DNA from 3 places in the Sphingobium salicis subsp. salicis genome. Region 3 is predicted to be linked to each of the others. Evidence: riboswitches for the same ligand, from Rfam matches in the RefSeq annotation. Region 3 holds a riboswitch; each other region holds the start of a gene.
What was found. Region 3 has a riboswitch for cobalamin ahead of VHN57_RS23735 (cobalamin biosynthesis protein CobG). Riboswitches for the same ligand answer to the same signal wherever they lie in the genome.

Region 1 (6,796 bases), 1.4 Mb from region 3:
CGGCCCGCGCGTCGCCCAGGCGGTCGACCGGTCGCACCAGGCGATGGGGGAATTGCAGAAGGAAACATTGAAGCACATCTTCGCGATGCGCGGTGTGCTGCGGCCCGATCAGGCCGCGCTGTTCGACGCCGCCGTCGTCAAGGCGCTGACCCAGCCTGCCGGGTGATAGCCGACGATCCCGATGATGCCACGCTGGCGGCGCAGGCGCTGGCCGGGCGGCAGGCGGCCTATGGCGCGCTGATGCGGCGGCACCGCGATGCCGTCTATCGGCTGGCGCGTGGCCATGTCGGCGATGCCGACGCGGCAATGGACATCGTGCAGGAAAGCTTCGTCGCCGCCTTTGCCTCGCTCGCCCGCTATGATGGACGCAGGCCCTTTCGCGGCTGGATCGCGCGGATCACGATCAACAAATGCCATGACTGGGCGCGCCGCCGTGCGGTCCGTCGCTTCTTCAGCTTCGCCCGGCCGATCGAGGATGCCGCCCATGTCGCGGACGCCGCGCCCGATCCCGAGCAGGCGGCCCAGTCCCGCGGCGGCGTCGCCCGGATCGAGGCGGCAGTGGCGGCGCTGCCGGTGGCGCTGCGCGAGGTGGTTTTGCTGCGCGGGATCGAGGGCATGACCCAGGCCGAGGTCGCGCAGATATTGGGCGTCACCGAAAAGGCGGTGGAAACCCGCCTCTATCGCGCCCGCAAGCAATTGCAGGAGATGTTGAGGGAAAGCGACGCGGCGCGCGTATAGAGGGGCATGATCGATCTGCCCTCCCTCCCTCTCGACCGCCGCAGCCTGATCCGGGGGGGCGCCGCGCTTGCACTGGCGCAGGCCTTGCCCGGCTGGGCTGCCACCGGCACGCATGGCGCGGCCCAGGGCGCGCTGTCGGGCGAGACGATCGCGCTCGGCATCGGCGACGGGCATTTTGCGACCGGCGGCCGATCGGCCCATGCGATCAGCGTCAATGGCGGAACGCCCGCGCCGCTCATCCGCCTGCGCGAGGGGCAGAGTGTCAACATCGCCGTCACCAACCGGCTGAAAGAGGATAGTTCGATCCACTGGCACGGGCTGATCCTGCCCTTCCAGATGGATGGCGTGCCGGGCATCAGCTTCCCCGGTATCGCGCCGGGCGAAACCTTCACTTATCGCTTCCCGGTGCGGCAGGCCGGCACCTACTGGTATCACAGCCATTCCGGCATGCAGGAGGCGATGGGCCTTTATGGCCCGATCATCATCGATCCCGCCGGCGCCGATCCGGTGGCCTATGACCGGGAACATGTGATCCTGCTCGCCGACTGGAGCCCGGTTCATCCGCACAGGTTGCTGCAACGGCTCAAGCAGATGGGCGGTTATTATAACATGCAGCGCCAGACGCTGGCGGGGTTGCTGGCGGGGAAGGATCAGGGCCTCAAGGACCGGATCGACTGGGGCGCGATGCGCATGGACCCGACCGATATTTCCGACGTCACCGGCGCCACCTACAGTTATCTGGTGAACGGCATGGGCACAGCCGAAAACTGGACCGGCCTGTTCGCGCCGGGCGAGCGGGTCCGGCTGCGCATCATCAACGCGTCGGCAATGACCAATTTCAATATCCGCCTGCCCGGCCTGCCGATGACTATGGTCCAGTGCGACGGGCAGGATGTCCAGCCGGTCGAGACCGACGAGTTCCAGATCGGCATTGCCGAAACCTATGACGTGATCGTCCAGCCCGGCGAGGCGAAGCCCTATGCCCTGATTGCCGAGGCGATCGACCGGTCCGGCCTGGTCCGCGCCACGCTGGCGCCGCAGATCGGCATGGTCGCGCCGGTGCCCGATCGGCGCGCCCGGCCGCTGCTGGGCATGAAGGATATGGGCATGGACATGGGCGGCATGGATATGGGCCATGGCGGCGTGATCGACCTCAGCCAGCCGGCCAATGAAAGCATGTCCGGCCACAGCATGAAGATGCGCGACAAGTCGGTCGCGCCCAGCGTGAAAATGGGGCCGGGTGTCGCCACCCTGTCGCCGATGCCGGCCGATCGCACCGCCGACCGGCCGACGGGGCTGGAGCATGTCGACCATCGGGTGCTGACCTATGCCGATCTGCGGTCGCTGACGCCGAACACGGACCTGCGCACCCCGACCCGATCGCTCGACATCCACCTGACCGCGAACATGGAACGATATATGTGGTCGTTCGATGGGGTGAAGCTGTCGGAGGGGGCGGAGCCGATCGCCTTCCGTCATATGGAACGGGTGCGTGTGACGCTCATCAACGACACGATGATGCCCCATCCCATCCATCTGCACGGCCATTTCTTCGAACTGGTGACCGGCGAGGCGGCGCATAATCCGCGCAAGCATACGGTGAATGTGCTGCCGGGCGGCAAGGTCAGTTTCGACTTCACCGCCGATGCGCTGGGCGACTGGGCCTTCCACTGCCATATGCTGATGCACATGCATGCCGGGATGATGCGGGTCGTGACGGTGCGCCATGGGGAGGACGCGGCATGAAGCTGATCGCGCTCCTGCTGCTCGCCGCCGCTGCGCCGGTGCAGGCCCAGACCATGGACCATAGCCAGATGGACCATGGCGCGATGGGCCACAGTATGCCCACCACCGATGCTGCGATCCCACAGGGCACGGCCCCGCCGGTGCCGACCGATCATGCCGCCGACGCGCTCTATGACCCCGCTGCCATGGCCCGCGCCCGCGCGGCGATGATCGCGGAAGGGGGCGGCATGACCTATTCGCAATGGATGCTCGATCGGCTGGAACATCGCGCCGGCAAGGGCGCGGATGGCTATGCCTGGGAAGGCGAAGGCTGGATCGGCGGCGACATCAACCGCTTCGCGGTCAAGAGCGAAGGCGAGGGGACGGTCGGAGGATCGCTCGAACGGGCCGAACTGCAGGCGCTCTACAGCCGGGCGATCGACCCCTGGTTCAACCTGCAGGCGGGCGTGCGGCAGGATTTCGGCGAAGGGCCGGACCGCAGCTATGCGGTGATCGGCATCGATGGCCTGGCGCCCTACTGGTTCGAGGTCGGGGCCGAAGCCTTCCTGTCGACCAGGGGCGACGCCCATTTGCGGCTGGAGGCGAGCTATGACCAGCGCCTCACCCAGCGGCTGATCCTGCAGCCTGCCGCCGAGTTCAATCTGGCGGCGCAGGACGTGCCCGAACTGGGGATCGGCGCCGGCCCGTCCGATATCGAGCTGGGGCTGCGGCTGCGCTACGAAATTGCCCGCGAATTCGCCCCCTATGTCGGCGTGAACTGGGAACGCAAGCTGGGCGATACGGCGGATTATGCCCGTGCCGCCGGCGACAAGCCGTCGGCTACCAGCCTGGTGATCGGCCTGCGCGCCTGGTTCTGAGAGGCGCTTGCAGGCCGCCCGATATTCGATTATCGATCCCGCCGATCCCGCGCCGCACGGCATGGGATCATGATCGCGCCGGTGTCCCGAAAGGGGCTTAATAGGGAATGCGGTGCGGACGGGTGACCGTCCAAATCCGCAGCTGTCCCTGCAACTGTAAGCGGTGAGCGCGATGTACATGTGCGGACGGCAGAATGACCGATCCGCCAGCCACTGGGCCGGACGCTAAATCCTGCGAGGCCTGGGAAGGCCGTGCATCAAGCGATGACCCGTGAGCCAGGAGACCTGCCGGCGTCTGGTCGCTCTTGCCTTGGTCCAGGGGATGGCCGCGGCACGGTAACTTCCGTCTGAGCGACGAACGAGCGGCTGGGGCCGCTGCGACGACGCGCGTCGGTTGCCCTTGGGCGCCCGGCCGGCGCGTGTGTCGGACGTTCGCGCGCGTGCCGCTCGTGAAGGTTGCCCCCGCCCGTCGAACGCGGCGCCGGATGGGGGAATATATGAAGTCCAATATCGTTTCGCGGGCCGCTCTGGCCCTTTCGCTTGCCATCGCATCGCCGGCTTTCGCCGATGAAGGGGAAGGCGACAGCATCGTCGTCACCGGCACCAGCCTGGAAGAGACGCTGCCGCAGCAGCTGTCGCGCTATGGCCATGCCATCGAGATCGTCACCGACACGCAGATCCGCGATGCTGCCGCGATCGATACCGCCCGCGCGCTCGAAGCGGTGCCGGGCCTGTTCATCCGGTCGCAGTCCGGGCCGTTCAGCTATGTCGACATCGCGCTTCAGGGTTCGCGCACCAAGGATGTGCTGTGGACGATGGACGGCATTCGCCTGAACAACCGCCTCTATGGCGGCACGTCGCCCAATGACACCATGGCCGCCAGCATGATCGAGCGGATCGAGGTGCTGAAAGGCGGCGAAAGCCTGTTCTATGGCACCCAGGCGGCGGCCGGTGTCATCAATGTCGTCACCCGCGATTTCAGCGACGATCTGGGCGGCCAGGTCAATGCCAGCCTCGACAGCTTCGCCGGCACCAGCCTGGATGGCTATGTTCGCGGCGCGATCGGCCAGCATCGCTTCGTCGTCTGGGCCAATCGCAGCCAGTCGGACGGCTATCGCCCCTATGACGTGATGCAGCCCAGCGCGACCGATCGCGCGCGCGGCTATGATCTCTGGTCGGCGGGCATCAAATATCAATATGATATCGCGCCGGACCTGCGCCTCAACGCGCTCTACCAGCATACCAAGGCCGATCTCGACAATATCAGCGCGACCCGGACGAAGGAGAGCCGCAACGACCGCAACGAGGAAGTGGCCAGCCTGCGGCTCGACTATACCGGCGAGGATGGCGTGCAATTCTTCCTCAAAGGCTATTTCCACGACTGGAAGACTGCCTATGTCCAGATCCGCAATCCCGTGCCCGCCGGCCCGCCACAGGTCATCTACCCTGCCGGCACCTTCTGGGGCTATCAGGATTATGGTGGCAGCGCGGTGGTGCAGCTCAACATGCTGCGCGGCATCGACACGCTGATCGGCTATGATTTCCAGAGCTTCAACGGCCGCGACGACGTCCTGCTGATCGCGCCGACCGATGAACAGGTCCATGCCGGCATCTTCCAGCTGCGCACCAACGACGAATTGTCGAGCAAGGCGCGGATCGCGGCCGGCCTGCGCTACAACAAGGCGAAGGGATCGGAAAAGACGATCTGGAACGTCTCGGGTCGCTATGATGTCAGCGATGCGCTGTTCGTGGAGGCCAATGGCGGCACCTCCTTCGTGCTGCCCGACGCCTCGCAGCTTTATGGCAATGATCCCTGTTGCGAAGTCGGCAACCCGAACCTGAAGCCGGAGGAAAGCCTGAACCTCAACGCCGCGCTGGGCGGTGCGCTCGCCGGCGGGGCGATCCGCTGGAAGGCGACCTGGTTCAACCGGCGCATCACCGACCTGATCGACACCACCTATGATGATCCGGCCTTTCCGGAAGGCACCTATATCAACGTCAGCGACAAGGTGCGGGCCAGGGGCGCCGAACTGGAGCTGAACGCGAATTTGACCGGTGGCTGGGGCCTGTCGGCCAGCTACACCTGGTCGCGCGTCCGCAATCAGGGCAGTTCGGTGCAGCGCGATCGCAATCCGGAACAATATGGCCGCGCCGCGATCGTCTATGCGCCGGAAGCCAGCCGCTTCGGCGCCAATCTGTCGGCCAATTGGGTGGGCGATGTCTGGTCGACCGCATCGGGCTTTGGCCGGATGAACTATGGCAATTATGCTGTGGTCGATGCGGGCGCGCATCTGTGGCTGGATCAGGCGCGGCGCAACCGGTTCGGCATCAATGTCGAAAATCTGTTCGACCGCGATTACGCCTCCACCGGCTATCGCTCGGCGGTCAGCGATGCAGGAGTATTGGACGGCAGCAACAGCCGCTTCCTCTATTTCTACCGGGGCGTGCCGCGCACGCTGCGGGTCAGCTATGGCCTGAGCTTCTGACCATGATGCGGCCGGTCCTGCTGCTGCATCGCTGGCTGGGCATCCTCATCGGCGCCGTCATGACGCTGTGGTGCCTGTCCGGCTTCGTGATGCTCTATGTCGACTATCCGCGCCTGACACCGGCCGCGCAGCTTGGGGGGCTTACGCCCCTCAACCTGTCGGCTGAAAGGGCGGGGATATTGCCCGATGCCATGATGCTGTCCGTCGCGCGGATCGAGATGATGGCGGGGTGGCCCGTATTGCGGGTGACGCCCGCGCTCGATCCGACGCGCACCATTCCCCAGATGCGAGTATCCGCTGGCACCCATGACTGGGCGTCGGGGAAACCGGTCGAGCAGGTCGATCCGCAAAATATCCACAGGATCGCGACCGAGTTCGGCCAGAACAGCGCCATTGCCGGCCCGGTCGGGCAGGTCGCCCAGACGGAGATGGACCAGTGGACGGTCCAGACCTTCCGCCGCAATGCGCCGCTCTACCGCGTCGATTATGCCGATGCCGCCGGCACGCAGGCCTATGTCTCGGGCAGGAGCGGGGAAGTAGTGCAACTGACCACCCGCTTCCAGCGCTTCTGGGGCTGGCTCGGGGCGGTGCCGCATTGGCTCTATCCCACGATCCTGCGGCAGGATGGCGCGCTGTGGAGCCAGGTCGTCATCTGGACCTCGCTGATCGGCTGCTTCCTGACGATCACCGGCCTGTGGGTCGGCATCGCCCGGCTGCGCCGCCGCCGCGACGGCAGCATCGGATCGCCTTATCGCGGCCTGTGGTGGTGGCATCATATGGCCGGACTGTTCTTCGGCATCCTCACCTTGACCTGGGTGGCGAGCGGGCTGCTGTCGATGAACCCCTGGGGGCTGCTCGACAGCGAAGCGATGATGACGCAGCGCCAGCGGCTGAACGGCGACTTCGCCTGGGGCGACGTGCGCCGGGCGATCGCGGCGCTGCCCGCCCTGCCGACGGGTATCGTCCGGC
Region 2 (6,796 bases), 270 kb from region 3:
GAGCGCGACCGGGGTACGTTCGACATCCTTGCCGCGGATGTTGAAGGCCCAGGCGATCGAATCGAGCGCGGAGAGGACGGCAGCATCCGCCTTCTTCGACACCAGCCAGTCGGCGATGTCGGCGCGCTTCTCGGCCGCATTCTTGCCGGCATAGCGATCCTCATGGACCACCAGCTTGGCGTCGCTGGGCGCCGGGCGATCGGGCCAGACGGCATCGACGGGGTTGGTGTCGACCGCGACCAGCTCGGCACCCTTCTGGGCCAGCGCTTCGGTGGCCTGCTTCACCCAGGCGCGGGTGTGCAGCCAGGAATCATAGCCGATGTGCGCGCCCTCGATCGCATGGTCCTTCAACCAGGCGGCGATCGAGGTCTGCGGCACGCTTTCATATTGCCAATGGGCGCCATCCACCTGCTCGCGCACCTGCAGCGTGTAGCGGCCGTCGACGAAGATCGCGGCCTCCTCCGGCAGGACCACGGCGCTGCCGGCCGAACCCTGAAAACCGGTCAGCCAGGCGAGCCGCTGGGCATAGGCGCCGACATATTCGCTCATATGCTCGTCGGTCAGGGGGACCACGAAACCATCGAGCTTCTGGCGTACCAGCTGGGCGCGCAGGGCCTTCAGGCGATCTTCATAACTGGACATCGAACTTCCCTTGGATCATTCCGGCCTCTTGCGTTGGCCATAATGCCGACAACATAGAGGGGCCGGCGCGCTTATTCCAGCGCAGCCCCCGTCTGGACCATGGATAGTTAATGACCGATCAAATGCAGCCGCCCCTGTCCCCGCCGATCGCCGAACGCCGCCCGCACAGTTTCGCGCATCATGGCATCACGGTGGACGATCCTTACGCATGGCTGCGCGACCCCGGCTATCCCGACGTCAAGGACAAGGATGTGCTGGCCTATCTGGAGGCCGAAAACGCCTGGTTCGAGGGCGCGATGGCGCCGCACAAGCCCCTGCTCGACACGCTGTTCCACGAGATGAAGGGGCGCATCAAGGAAGATGACCAGTCGGTTCCGCAGAAGGATGGCGACTATATCTACTGGCGCGCCTTCGAGACCGGGGCGCAATATCGCAAATGGTATCGCAAGCCCGCAGCAGGCGGTGACGACCAGCTGATCCTGGACGAACCGGCGCTGGCGCAGGGCCATGACTATTTTCGTCTCGGCGCCATGTCGGTCAGCCCGGACGGCCGCTATCTGGCCTATGCCATCGACACCAATGGCTCCGAACGGTTCGAGGCGCGGATCAAGGATCTGTTTTCGGGTGAAATCCTGCCCGAAGTCATTCCCGACACATTGTCGTCGCTGGTGTGGACCAGCGATTCAAAGGGGCTGCTCTATGGCCTGGCCAATGAAAATTGGCGGACCGACAATGCGCGGCTGCACTGGCTGGGCCAGGATGTGGCGAGCGACGTCGAGCTGTTCCATGAGGATGATGAGGGCTTCCGCGTCTCGATCGGCCTCACCTCATCGGAAAAATGGATCGTCATCGCGACCGGCGACCATGTCACCAGCGAAGCCTGGCTGATCCCGGCCGACAATCCGACCGCGACGCCGCTGCTCGTCTCCGCGCGCAAGGCCGGCCGCGAATATGATGTCGATGAGCATGAGGGCACGCTCTACATCAAGACCAACGACACCCATCCCAATTTCCGGCTGGTGAAGGCATCGCTCGACGCGCCCGACCAGTGGGACGAAGTGATCGGCGCCGACGCCCATTTCTACCTGACCGACTTCACCCTGTTCAAGACCTTCTACGTCACTGAAGGACGGCAGGACGGGCTCGACCAGATCGAGCTGCGCGATTATGCGACCCATGCGGCAAAGCGCATTCCGTTCCCGGAAGCCAGCTATTCGGCGAGTCTCGACGACAATCCCGAATATGAGGTGACGAAGCTGCGCATCGGCTATGAATCGATGGTCACGCCCGACACCATCTATGATTATCATCTGGCAACGGGTGAGTTGGAGATACTCAAGGTCCAGGAAATTCCCTCGGGCTATGACGCCAGCCGCTACGCCACCGAGAGGCTGATGATCCCGGCGCGCGACGGCACGCAGATTCCGGTGTCGATCGTCTATCCCGCCGACTTCCCCCGCGATGGCAGCGCGCCGCTGCACCTTTATGGCTATGGCGCCTACGGTCTGGCGATGGAGCCGGGCTTTTCGACCAGCCGCCTGTCGCTGCTGGATCGCGGCTTTGCCTTTGCCATCGCCCATATTCGCGGCGGCGACGATATGGGCCAGCAATGGTATCTGGACGGCAAGCTCGACAAGCGCACCAACACCTTCACCGATTTCGTCGATGTCGCGAAGGGGCTGATCGATCTTGGCTATTCGGCCAAGGGCAGGATCAGCATTTCGGGCGGATCGGCCGGCGGCGAGCTGATGGGCGCGGTCATCAACTCCGATCCCGACCTGTGGGGCGCGGTGGTGGCGCATGTGCCGTTCGTCGATGTGCTCAACACCATGCTGGATGAGACGCTGCCACTGACGCCGGGCGAATGGCCCGAATGGGGCAATCCGATCGAGGATGAGGCCGCATTCCGCACCATCCAGTCCTATGATCCCTACACCCATGTCCGCGCGCAACATTATCCGCCGCTGATGGTGACCGCTGGCCTCAACGACCCGCGCGTCACCTATTGGGAGCCGGCGAAGTGGGTGGCGAAGCTGCGCGCCACCAAGACCGACAGCAATATCCTGCTGCTCAAGACCAATATGGGCGCGGGACATGGTGGCAAGTCCGGGCGGTTCGAGAGCCTGCACGAGACCGCCGAGGAATTTGCGTTCATCCTGTGGCAGCTGGGAGTGGAAGGCTGATGGCGTCGAGCTTCACCAAGCAATTCACCGCGCGGCCCGAGGATATCGATGTGCTGGGCCATGTGAACAATGCGGTGTGGGTGCAGTGGATGGAGCAATTGTCGGTCGAACATTGGATGACCGATGCCGACCCGGCCCATGTCGATGCCTATATCTGGGTCGTGACCCGGCATGAGGTCGATTATCGCGGCAACGTGACCGAGGGCGATGTCGTGTCGGGCCGCACCTGGATTCCGGAAGGACCGCGCGGCGCGCGGTTCGACCGGCTGATCGAGTTCACCGGACCGGACGGCAAGGTGAAGGTGTCTGCCAAATCCACCTGGGCGATGATCGACAAGGAAAGCGGCCGGCTGATGCGGGTGCCGGCCGAGGTAGCCGCCAACTTCATCGAGGGCTGAGCCGGCCCAGCTTCAGCGGGCGCTGACGGCCTGGGAGAGGGCGCGTGCCGCCTGTACATAGGCCGGTCCGCCGCACACGGTCCAGGCCTGGGGCAGGCTGATGCGCGCTATGTCGCGTAGCACGGGATGATGGAGCATTTCGGTGCCCTGGTCGGTGACGCGGTCGGTGGCGCTCTCGACGATCAGATAGTCTGGCCGTGCCGCGACCATCTCCTCCAGGCTGACCTGCGCGATCGCCGGCTTGCCCAAGTCGGCGGCCAGGTTGCGCAGGCCCGCCCGCGTCATCAGGCCGTCGACCAGCGTGCCGGTGCCGGTCATGTAGCCGCGCCGCTGATAATAGGCCGCGACTTTGGGCTTCGGCGCGCGGGGCAGGGCGGCAAGCTCCCGGTCCATCCGCGCGATCATCGCTTCGCCGCGGTCGGCATGGCCAGTCGCCTGCGCCACGGTGCGGATCGACGCGATGATATCGGCATAGCTGTCCGCGCTCTTGAGATCGACGGCGGGATAATGCTGGGCCTTGAGGATCGCGATCGCCGGATTGCGCCGTGCCGGCATGCCGATCACCAAGTCTGGATTGGTCGCCAAAATCTGCTCGGCCGATCCGTCGAGGATGGGCAGGCCCTTCGTTACGGCCGCCACCGCCGACATCTGCCGATCGCCGGCATTATGGGTCAGGCCGGCAATCTGGTCGCGATCGGCCAGCGCGACCAGCAATTGGTCGGCGCACAGGTTGAGCGACACGATCCGTTGCGGACGTTTGCTGGCACTGGCAGGCTGGCGCGCGGTAGCCGCCCATAATGTGGCGCCACCGACCAGGGCGATCATCAGGGCGATCATCCCCTTGCCGGGGCCGATGGGCGCAAAAATCCGCATGGCCATCTCCCTTAGCCCGCGCGCTCCGCCAGGCAAGGAAGATTGACGCTCCAGTCGGGCTCGCCTATCGCCCGGACTGCGACAGGTTCCCCGGCAGCGGGGATGAAAAGGGAATGGGGTTCAAGACCCCGGCTGCCCCTGCAACTGTGAGCGGCGAGCTTTTGTGCCACATGCCATTGGGACCGCAAGGTTCTGAGAAGGCGGCATGAATCAGCGATGACCCGCGAGCCAGGAGACCTGCCCATCGCGGTCGTCCTTCGCGCGGACAGGGTGTGCCGAGCGGACGGGGGTGAACCCGCGTGGCGACAGGTGGACCGCATAGGTGCGGGGACCATGTCGCGCCCGGCCGGGCACCGATATCGTCCCTGGGATGCGGTCCCTCGTCCGGGGGCTTATGTGTTCAAGTATCTGACTTTCTGTACTTTCCTTCTCTCCACCACCGCTTTCGCCGAAGAGGCGCAGCAGGCGCCGCCGCCCGATGCCGCGGCCGATGCCGGGGCATCCTCTATCCTCGTCACCGCGACCCGCCTCGCCACGCCGGTGGATCAGGTGCCGGCCTCCGTCACCGTGCTCGACAAGGCAGCGATCGACCGGGCCCAGGATCTGGGCGTCACCGAATTGCTGCTGCGCACGCCCGGCGTCAGCATCTCGCGCAATGGCGGCTATGGCACGGCGACGTCGCTGCGCATCCGCGGCGCGGAATCCGACCAGACCGTGGTGGTGATCGACGGGGTGAAGCTCAATGATCCCTCGTCGGCCGGCGGCGGCTATAATTTCGCCAATCTGCTGGTCGGCGATGCCTCGCGGATCGAAGTGCTGCGCGGCCCCCAGTCGACCCTGTGGGGCAGCCAGGCGATCGGCGGCGTCGTCAATGTCGTCACCGCCATGCCCGAAAAGGCGCTGGAGGGGAGTTTCGATGTCGAGGCGGGATCGCGCGACACCGTCAGTGCCCGCGCGGCGCTGGGCGGCAAGACCGGCCCGGTCAGCTGGCGGATCGGCGGCCAGAGTTTCACCACCGAGGGTATTTCCGCGATCAGCCCGGCCTTTGGCGGCAAGGAGAAGGACGGCTATACCAACCGCAGCGTCACCGGCCGGGTCGAGGTTGCGCTGGCGGACGGGATCAGCGCGGACCTGCGCGGCTATTATTCCGATGGCCATGTCGATTTCGACGCGACCAGCGCGGAAAGCCCCGCCTATGGCACCAATCGCGAATTTGTCGGCTATGCCGGCCTTAACGTCGCACTGCTCGACGGCCGCTTCCGCAACCGTTTCGGCTATGGCTATACCGACACCGATCGCGACAATTATGATCCGCGCAACCAGCGCAAGCAGACGTTCGACGCGGCGGGGCGCAACCAGCGGCTGGAATATCAGGGCAGCTTCGCGATCGCCGATGGCTGGACCGCGCTGTTCGGGGTGGAGAATGAGAATAGCCGCTTCCGCAGCGTGTCACCTTCGGCGTCGCTTTCGGTGCCGATTCCCGATCCGGCCCGCGGCAAGGCGGAGATCACCAGCGTCTATGGCCAGCTCAATGCCCAGCCGATTACGGGCCTGACCCTGACCGGCGGGCTGCGCTATGACGATCATAACCGCTATGGCGGTCGGACCCTTTTTTCCGCTGGTGGCGTCTGGGCGCTGCCGACCGGGACGGTGCTGCGCGCCAGCTATGGCGAGGGGTTCAAGGCGCCGACCCTCTATCAGCTCTTTTCCGAATATGGGAATCAGGCGCTCGATCCCGAACGCGCCCATGGCTGGGAAGCGGGCGCGGAGCAGCGTTTCTTTGGCGAGAAACTGCGACTGGGTGCGACCTGGTTTGATCGGACCACGACCGACCAGATCATCTATAATAGCTGTTCCTCCAGTTCGACCGATCCGCTCTGCTTCACGCCCGGCACCACCACCCGCCGTTATGGCTATTATCTCAATGTCGCGCGCGCCAAGGCGCATGGCATAGAGGCGCAGGCAGCGGTCGAGCCGGTCAAGGGGCTGACGATCGACGGCAATTATAGCTGGACCGTGGCGGAGGATCGTTCGGACGGCACCGCGAACGAAGGCAATTGGCTGCCGCGTCGGCCGCGGAACAGCGCCAATGGTTCGATCAGCTATGCCTGGCCCTTCGGCCTCACCACCGGCGCGGCGGTGCGCTGGTCCGGCCACAGCTATGACAATGCGGCCAACACCACCCGGCTGGACGATTATACACTGGTCGACCTGCGCGCCGAATATGCGTTCACCCCGGCGTTGCGCCTGTTCGCCCGCGTCGAGAATCTCTTCGACGAGAACTACATGACGGCCTATCGCTATGGCACGCTCGGCCGCAGCATCTATGCCGGCTTCCGGGGGCGCTTCTGATGCTGCGTCCCGTCGAACCCGGCCCCGCCATCGTCGCCTGCAATACCTGCCGTCATTCGGCCGAAGCGCGGGAGGATGAGGAGGGCGTGCGTGGCGGGGCACGGCTGGCGGAGGCGCTGCGCAGCGTGCAGGCCTCCGACCCGCGCTATGCCACCGTCGCGGTGCAGGACATGCCCTGCCTGTTCGCCTGCCAGGATCATTGCACCGTCCATCTGCGCGCGCCGGGCAAGGTCGGCTATGTCATGGGGCGGTTCACCCCGGATGCCGATGCGGCACGCGCGATCCTCGATTACGCCATTGCCTATGCCGCCAGCGAGCATGGCCGCGTCGCCTTTCGCGAATGGCCCG
Region 3 (6,796 bases):
CCGCAGATGGTGGTTTCGAGGTCCGCATGGCCGTCCCGAAAACGCTTCAGTCGATCATCGGAAAATCCAATCTCACTCGACGACTGGGACGAGTGTCTCGATCAGAGGCTAATCGTCGGGCAGCTTCGGTGATCGTCAGGTTTCAGTCTCGGATCGAGGCTGCGCGTGAGGGGCGGCTTGACGAAGATGATGCGCCACCGTCGAAGCCGGTAATGATCTCTCAGGCGCGTCTGATCGATCCAGCGCCAGCACCCAAAAAGGTGCCATTCGAGGCGATCATCAACGGCTATCTGCGCGAACGGAAACCTGCTGCTTCGACGATCAAGCGCTGGAGGCCTGTATTCGCTCATTTCAAGAGATGGGTCGGCCATGATGATGCGGCGAAGGTGTCGGCGGATGATATCGTTCGTTGGAAGGAAGAGCTACTTCGATCTGGCATCTCCGGCCGCAGCGTGCGGGAGGTCTATCTCGCTGGCCTCAAGGTTGTGTTTGGGTGGGCTACGGAAAACCGGAAGATATCAACGAACCCCGTGACCGGCATTTCGGTGCGGGTGGCGAAGCCCGCACGTTTGCGTGAGCGAGGATTCACGGACGTTGAGGCAAGAACGATCCTGCGGGCAGCACTCGGCGGAGATCATGGGGGTGTCTCTGAAGCTCACCGGCGTGCGCGACGTTGGGTTCCGTTCCTATACGCTTATACAGGGGCGCGCGTGGGCGAAATTGCGCAGCTTCGAGGGTGTGACTTCATACAACGCGAGGGGGGGCTTATTCACATCACGCCAGAGGCGGGATCGACAAAGTCAGGATCGGCGGGATTGGTGCCGTTGCATGCCGATCTGATCGGCCAAGGTGTGGTGGAAATGGCGCGTGCCCATGGAGATGGACCGGTTTTTTATAATCGCTCGCTTGGAAGAGGAGGTTGTGCCGCAAATCCGTATCACAAGAAAGTTGGAGAACGGCTGGCGAGATGGGTGCGTGATCTTGGTGTTGATGATCCACATCTTCAGCCCAATCACGCTTGGAGTCATCTGTTCAAGACCTTGGCTCGACGTGCTGGTATCGATCTAGAAATTTGAGATGTTATTCAATGGCATGCGCCTCGATCGATTGGCGAGAAATATGGTTATTGGCCAATTGATGTTCTTGCGCAAGCGATTGAGAAAATGCCAAGATTTGGCATCCATTAGGCTTGATTGTATGGTCTATGACAAGCGATGTAGAGGAAGCGTCGAAATTTAAGATCGATCTGGAAAAAATTTCGAGAATTAAACGAATATTGGCGTACGGGCTTTCTATTCGGCGCTCTACTCGTCCTGAGCCGGGGCGGATATGCGTCCGGGCGGTCCTGCCGGTCCATATTCCGCGTCTTGGCTAAGCCTGATGTTTCGATTAGGGCATCATCGATGCGCCGGTTCATGTTGGTGCATTGCATAACTGACGCCGGTGTTCCGCAAGGAACTTAATCGGGAATGCGGTGCGGGGGCCTGGCCCCTTATTCCGTGGCTGTCCCTGCAACTGTAAGCGGATAGCGCGATGCACGAGCCCATGAGGGCAGCCACTGGACAGAGCGTCCGGGAAGGCGTGCATCCCGCAACGACCCGCGAGCCAGGAGACCTGCCGGCGTTTCGGTCGCTCTTGTCCTGACCCAGGGATTGGTCATGGCACGGTCTCTCTTCCGTCTGGGCGGCGAAGCGTGTGGCTGGGGCTGCACGGCCGCGTGGTGTCGGGCGCCTGTCGCGCCTGCCTGCCGCCTCGCGCCGACCGGCGATGCCGGCAAGCCCCGCCTGGTTGCGTCCCGGCGCGCGGAGGATGTGCCTGTGAGCCAGACCGGCGCGGGCAGGGATAGGGCGACCGCGAACCATGCGGGGGCCCACGGGCCGGCCGTTCGGGGCTGGTGTCCCGATGCCTGGCGCCCGATGGCGGCGGGCGACGGGCTGATCGTGCGCGTGAAGCCGCGCCTCGGCCGTCTTTCGGCCGACGATATGGCCGGGCTGGGCGAAGCGGCGATCGCCCATGGCAATGGCCTGATCGACATGACCCGGCGCGCGAACCTCCAGATCCGCGGTGTGCGCGACGAAAGCTGGCGCCCCTTGCTCGACCGGCTGCTCGACCTGGGCCTGGTGGACGGCGATGCCCGGCGCGAGGGCGCGCGGATGCTGATGATCGCGCCGGACTGGCGCGAAGGCGACGACAGCCATCGCATCGCCAGCCAGCTGCTCGATCGCCTGAACGAACTGCCGGATTTGCCGGGCAAGATGGGCTTCGTCATCGATGCCGGCGCCGCGCCGCTCATGTCCGGCGAAGCGGGGGATTTTCGCATCGAGCGGGCGCGCGATGGCGGCCTGATCTTACGTGCGGAGGGGCGGGCACAAGGCGTGCCGGTGGATAGCGGCGGCGAAGTGGATGCGCTGCTCGCGCTCGCCCGATGGTTCGTGGAGAGCGACGGCGCGCGCGCGGGGCGCATGGCCCGGCATGATGCGCCCCTGCCGGATTGGGCAACGGGCACGGCAGAGGCCGCGTCGCCACGCCCGCGACTGGTCCCCGGCGCATGGGATGGCGGCTTGGCCTATGGCCTTCCCTTCGGCCGGATCGACGCGCGGCATCTTCTCGACGCGCCGGCCATGCGGCTGACCCCATGGCGCATGCTGCTGGCCGAAGGACAACTGCCTGGCCTGTCCGCCGACGCTGCCGACCCGCTGATCCATGTGGAGGCCTGCCCCGGCGCACCTACCTGTCCGCAGGCGAGCGTGGAGACGCGCGACCTCGCCCGCCAGTTGGCCCCCCATGTGGCGGGCCGCCTTCATGTCTCCGGCTGCGCCAAGGGCTGTGCCTGTGCGATGCCGGCCGACATCGTGCTGACGGGGCGGGACGGGCGCTACGACCTTGCCTTCCATGCCCGCGCAGGATCGGCGCCCGTCCGTCCTGACCTCACCGCCACCGACCTTCTTGCCCATTTCGGAGCCTGTTGATGCCCCATGATTATGAGAGGGACGGCGCGGCGATCTATCGCCAGTCCTTCGCCACCATCCGCGCCGAAGCCGACCTCGGGCGCTTTGCTGCCGAGGAGGAGCCGGTCGCCGTGCGCATGATCCATGCCGCAGGCATGGTGGACCTTGCGGCCCATATCCGCTTTTCGCCGAGCTTTGCAGCGGCGGCGCGGCAGGCCCTGGCCGCAGGGGCGCCGGTGCTGTGCGATGCGCGCATGGTGTCGGAAGGGGTCACGCGTGCGCGCCTGCCCGCCGACAATGCCGTGCTCTGCACCCTGCACGACACCGCCGTGCCGGACATGGCGCGGGCGATGGGCAATACCCGGTCCGCCGCCGCGCTGGAACTGTGGCGGCCGCATCTTGCCGGGGCGCTGGTTGCCATCGGCAATGCGCCCACGGCGCTGTTCCACCTGCTCGACATGCTGGAGGATCCGGCCTGTCCGCGCCCCGCGGCGATCATCGGCTGCCCGGTCGGCTTCGTCGGTGCGGCGGAATCCAAGGCGGCACTGTGGGCGGCGCAGCCCGTGCCCTGCTGCGTCGTCGACGGCCGGCTGGGTGGCAGCGCAATCACGGTCGCGGCGATCAATGCGCTGGCGAGCCGCGCGGAATGAGCGGCACCGTCTATGGCGTGGGCCTCGGCCCCGGCGCGCAGGACTTGCTGAGCGTGCGCGCGGACCGGCTGGTGCGGGGGGGACGGCATGTCGCCTATTTCCGCAAGGCCGGTCGGCCGGGGCAGGCGCGCCGCATCGCGCAGGGCATGCTGCGGGACGATGCGATCGAACTGGCGATGGAATATCCGGTGACGACCGAAATTCCGCTCACCGATCCGCGCTACAATGACTGCCTTGCCGCCTTCTATGCCGATTGCACCGGCCGGCTGCTGGCGATCGCGGAGGCGGGCGAGGATGTGGTCGTCTTGTGCGAGGGCGATCCCTTTTTCTACGGCTCCTTCATGCATCTGCACAGCCGGCTGGCGGGTCTGGTCCCGGTTGAAGTGGTCCCCGGAATCATGGGCATGTCGGGTGCCTGGAATGCGACCGGCCTGCCGATCACCTGGGGTGACGATGTGCTGACCGTGGCGATGGCGACGCTGCCGGAAGAGGAACTGGTCCGCCGCATCCGCGATACCGACGCGCTGGTGGTGATGAAGATCGGCCGCCACCTCGCCAAGCTGCGCCGCGCGGTGGCGGCGGCCGGGCGCAGTGATGAAGCATGGCTGGTCGAACATGCCGCCATGCCGGAACAGCGCGTGACCCGGCTGGCCGATGTTGACAGGGTGACGCCCTATTTCTCGATCCTGCTGATCCACGGCCAGGGGCGCCGGCCATGAATTTCGCCGCGGGAGAGGGGGGCTGGATCGCGATCGCGGGGCTCGGGCCGGGGGACGAAGCGCTGGTGACGCCGGAGGTCGACGCCGCGCTGGCTGCCGCGACCGACGTGGTGGGCTATATCCCCTATGTCGCGCGGGTCGCGCCGCGTGCGGGGCTGATGTTGCATCCTTCGGACAATCGGGTGGAACTGGATCGGGCGGCCCATGCGCTGGAGCTGGCGGCGCAGGGGCGGCGGGTCGTCGTCGTCTCCTCGGGCGATCCGGGCGTCTTTGCCATGGCATCCGCCCTGTTCGAGGCGCTGGAGGCCGGACCCGCTCCCTGGCGCGACATCGACATTCGCGTGCTGCCCGGCATCACCGCGATGCTGGCCGCCGCGGCGCGTGCGGGCGCGCCGCTCGGCCATGATTTCTGTGCGATCAACCTGTCGGACAATCTCAAGCCCTGGGCCCTGATCGAAAAGCGGCTGCGGCTGGCGGTGGAGGCGGATTTCGCCATGGCCTTCTACAATCCCCGGTCGGCGTCGCGGCCGGAAGGGTTCGTGCGCACGCTGGCGCTGTTGCGGGAGCTTTGTGGCGACGCGCGCCCGATCCTCTTCGCCCGCGCCGTGACCACCGCGCAGGAGACATTGCATATCGTGCCGCTGGGGCAGGCACGCGCGGACATGGCGGACATGCGCACCATGGTGATCGTCGGGTCGAGCCGGACCCGCATCATCGAGCGGGCGCGCGGGCCGATCCTCTATACGCCGCGCGGCATCCCCGACGAGGCGGCGGGATGAGCGATCCAGTCGAGCACATCCTCGGGCCGGTGGAACTCCTGCCGCTCGGGCAGCGGCGGCCGGTCGATCATCAGCACGCGCAGGCCCAGTGCGCGCGCGGCGTTCAGCTTGGCGGCTGCGCCCGTGCCACCGGCATTCTTGGCGACGATCAGGTCGATGCGATGGTCCCGCAGCAAGCTGGTGTCGTTCGCCACCGTGAACGGGCCGCGATCCACGATCAGGGCATGATCGGGCAGGGGCGGCACTGCGTCCGGCGCATCCACGAAGCGCAGCAGATAATGATGCTGGGGCTGGGCGGCGAAGTCCTCCACATGCATGCGCCCCAGGGCCAGCATGATCCGCTGAGGCGGGCCGTCGAGCGCGGCCACAGCCGCTGCCATGTCCGGCACCGTGGTCCAGCGATCGCCGGCGACCGGCGTCCAGGGCGCACGGGTCAGTGCGGCATGGGCGATCCCCGCCCCATGCGCAGCCGCCACCGCATGGGCGCTCATCGTCGCGGCAAAGGGATGGGTGGCGTCGACCAGATGGGTGATGCCTTCCGCGCGCAGATGCGCGACCAGTCCCGCCACCCCGCCAAAGCCGCCGACCCGCACGGGCAGGGGTTGTGCCCGCGGGCTGGCCGTGCGTCCGGCATAGCTGAAGGTCGCGCGGATGCCGCGCGCCGCCAGCAAGGCCGCCAGCGCGCTTGCCTCCGTCGTGCCGCCCAGCAGCAGGATATTGGGCATGGATGACATGAATTCTCCCCCCTGGTTGACGATCGTCGGCATCGGCGAGGACGGGATGGACGGCCTGTCTGCGGCAAGCCGCGCGGCACTGGCGGCGGCGGACCTGGTCATGGGGCCGGCCCGGCACCTCGCGCTGCTGGGCGGGATTAGCGCGCCGATGGTCGAATGGCCAGTGCCCTTCGCGGACGGGATCGCGCGGCTGCTGGCGCATCGTCGGCGGCCGGTGGTGGTGCTGGCGTCGGGCGACCCCTTCTGGTTCGGCGCGGGCAGCAGCATCGCGCGCCATCTGGAGGCGCATGAATGGTGCGCGCATCCCGCGCCCTCCACCTTCGGGCTGGCGGCGGCGCGGCTGGGCTGGGCGATACAGGATGTCGCGTGCCTCGGCCTGCATGCCGCGCCGCTGGATCGGTTGCGTCCGCACCTCGCGTCGGGCGCGCGGGCGCTGCTGCTGCTGCGCGACGGGGCGGCGGTGGCGGGACTTGGCGCCTGGTTGTCGGCCAGGGGATTTGGCGCGTCGCGCCTGCATGTGCTGGAAAGCCTCGGCGGCCCGCGCGAACGGATCCGGTCGATCGAGGCGGGGGCGACGATACCGGCCGACATCGTTCATCCCGTGGCGGTCGGGCTGGAGGTCGCCGGTGACGGCCCCGTCCTGACCGTCGCCAGCGGTCGTCCCGACGCGCTGTTCGACCATGACGGACAGATCACCAAGGCGCCGGTGCGCGCCCTGACCCTGTCGGCGCTGGCGCCCCGGCCGGGGGACTATCTGTGGGACATTGGTGCGGGGTCGGGATCGATCGCGATCGAATGGCTGCTGGCCCATCCCGCCAATCGCGCCTGCGCGGTGGAGGCCGATCCGGCCCGTGCGGATCGCGCCCGCGCCAATGCCCGTGCGCTGGGCGTGGATCGGCTGGAGCTGATGATCGGTCGCGCGCCGGCCATGTTGCCCGATGGCTTGATGCCGCAGGCGGTCTTCAT

Region 1: it holds a riboswitch for cobalamin, as region 3 does, so the genes downstream of both, VHN57_RS16630 (TonB-dependent receptor plug domain-containing protein) here and VHN57_RS23735 (cobalamin biosynthesis protein CobG) in region 3, are expected to answer to the same signal.
Region 2: it holds a riboswitch for cobalamin, as region 3 does, so the genes downstream of both, VHN57_RS22365 (TonB-dependent receptor plug domain-containing protein) here and VHN57_RS23735 (cobalamin biosynthesis protein CobG) in region 3, are expected to answer to the same signal.

What each region holds. Positions count from the first base shown of each region.
Region 1 covers NZ_JAYRCS010000001.1:3,467,105-3,473,900, reverse strand. Annotated here, with positions in the region: gene VHN57_RS16650 (periplasmic heavy metal sensor) at 1-166, shown strand, start outside; gene VHN57_RS16645 (RNA polymerase sigma factor) at 163-738, shown strand; gene VHN57_RS16640 (copper resistance system multicopper oxidase) at 745-2,484, shown strand; gene VHN57_RS16635 (copper resistance protein B) at 2,481-3,341, shown strand; cobalamin riboswitch at 3,404-3,648, shown strand; gene VHN57_RS16630 (TonB-dependent receptor plug domain-containing protein) at 3,839-5,827, shown strand; gene VHN57_RS16625 (peptidase) at 5,830-6,796, shown strand, end outside.
Region 2 covers NZ_JAYRCS010000001.1:4,639,447-4,646,242, forward strand. Annotated here, with positions in the region: gene VHN57_RS22345 (aminopeptidase P family protein) at 1-642, opposite strand, end outside; gene VHN57_RS22350 (S9 family peptidase) at 753-2,825, shown strand; gene VHN57_RS22355 (acyl-CoA thioesterase) at 2,825-3,223, shown strand; gene VHN57_RS22360 (ABC transporter substrate-binding protein) at 3,236-4,096, opposite strand; cobalamin riboswitch at 4,163-4,355, shown strand; gene VHN57_RS22365 (TonB-dependent receptor plug domain-containing protein) at 4,493-6,448, shown strand; gene VHN57_RS22370 (DUF1636 domain-containing protein) at 6,448-6,796, shown strand, end outside.
Region 3 covers NZ_JAYRCS010000001.1:4,911,231-4,918,026, forward strand. Annotated here, with positions in the region: gene VHN57_RS23730 (DUF6538 domain-containing protein) at 1-1,076, shown strand, start outside; cobalamin riboswitch at 1,425-1,636, shown strand; gene VHN57_RS23735 (cobalamin biosynthesis protein CobG) at 1,917-2,969, shown strand; gene VHN57_RS23740 (precorrin-8X methylmutase) at 2,969-3,598, shown strand; gene cobI (precorrin-2 C(20)-methyltransferase) at 3,595-4,317, shown strand; gene cobJ (precorrin-3B C(17)-methyltransferase) at 4,314-5,096, shown strand; gene VHN57_RS23755 (cobalt-precorrin-6A reductase) at 5,057-5,821, opposite strand; gene cbiE (precorrin-6y C5,15-methyltransferase (decarboxylating) subunit CbiE) at 5,820-6,796, shown strand, end outside.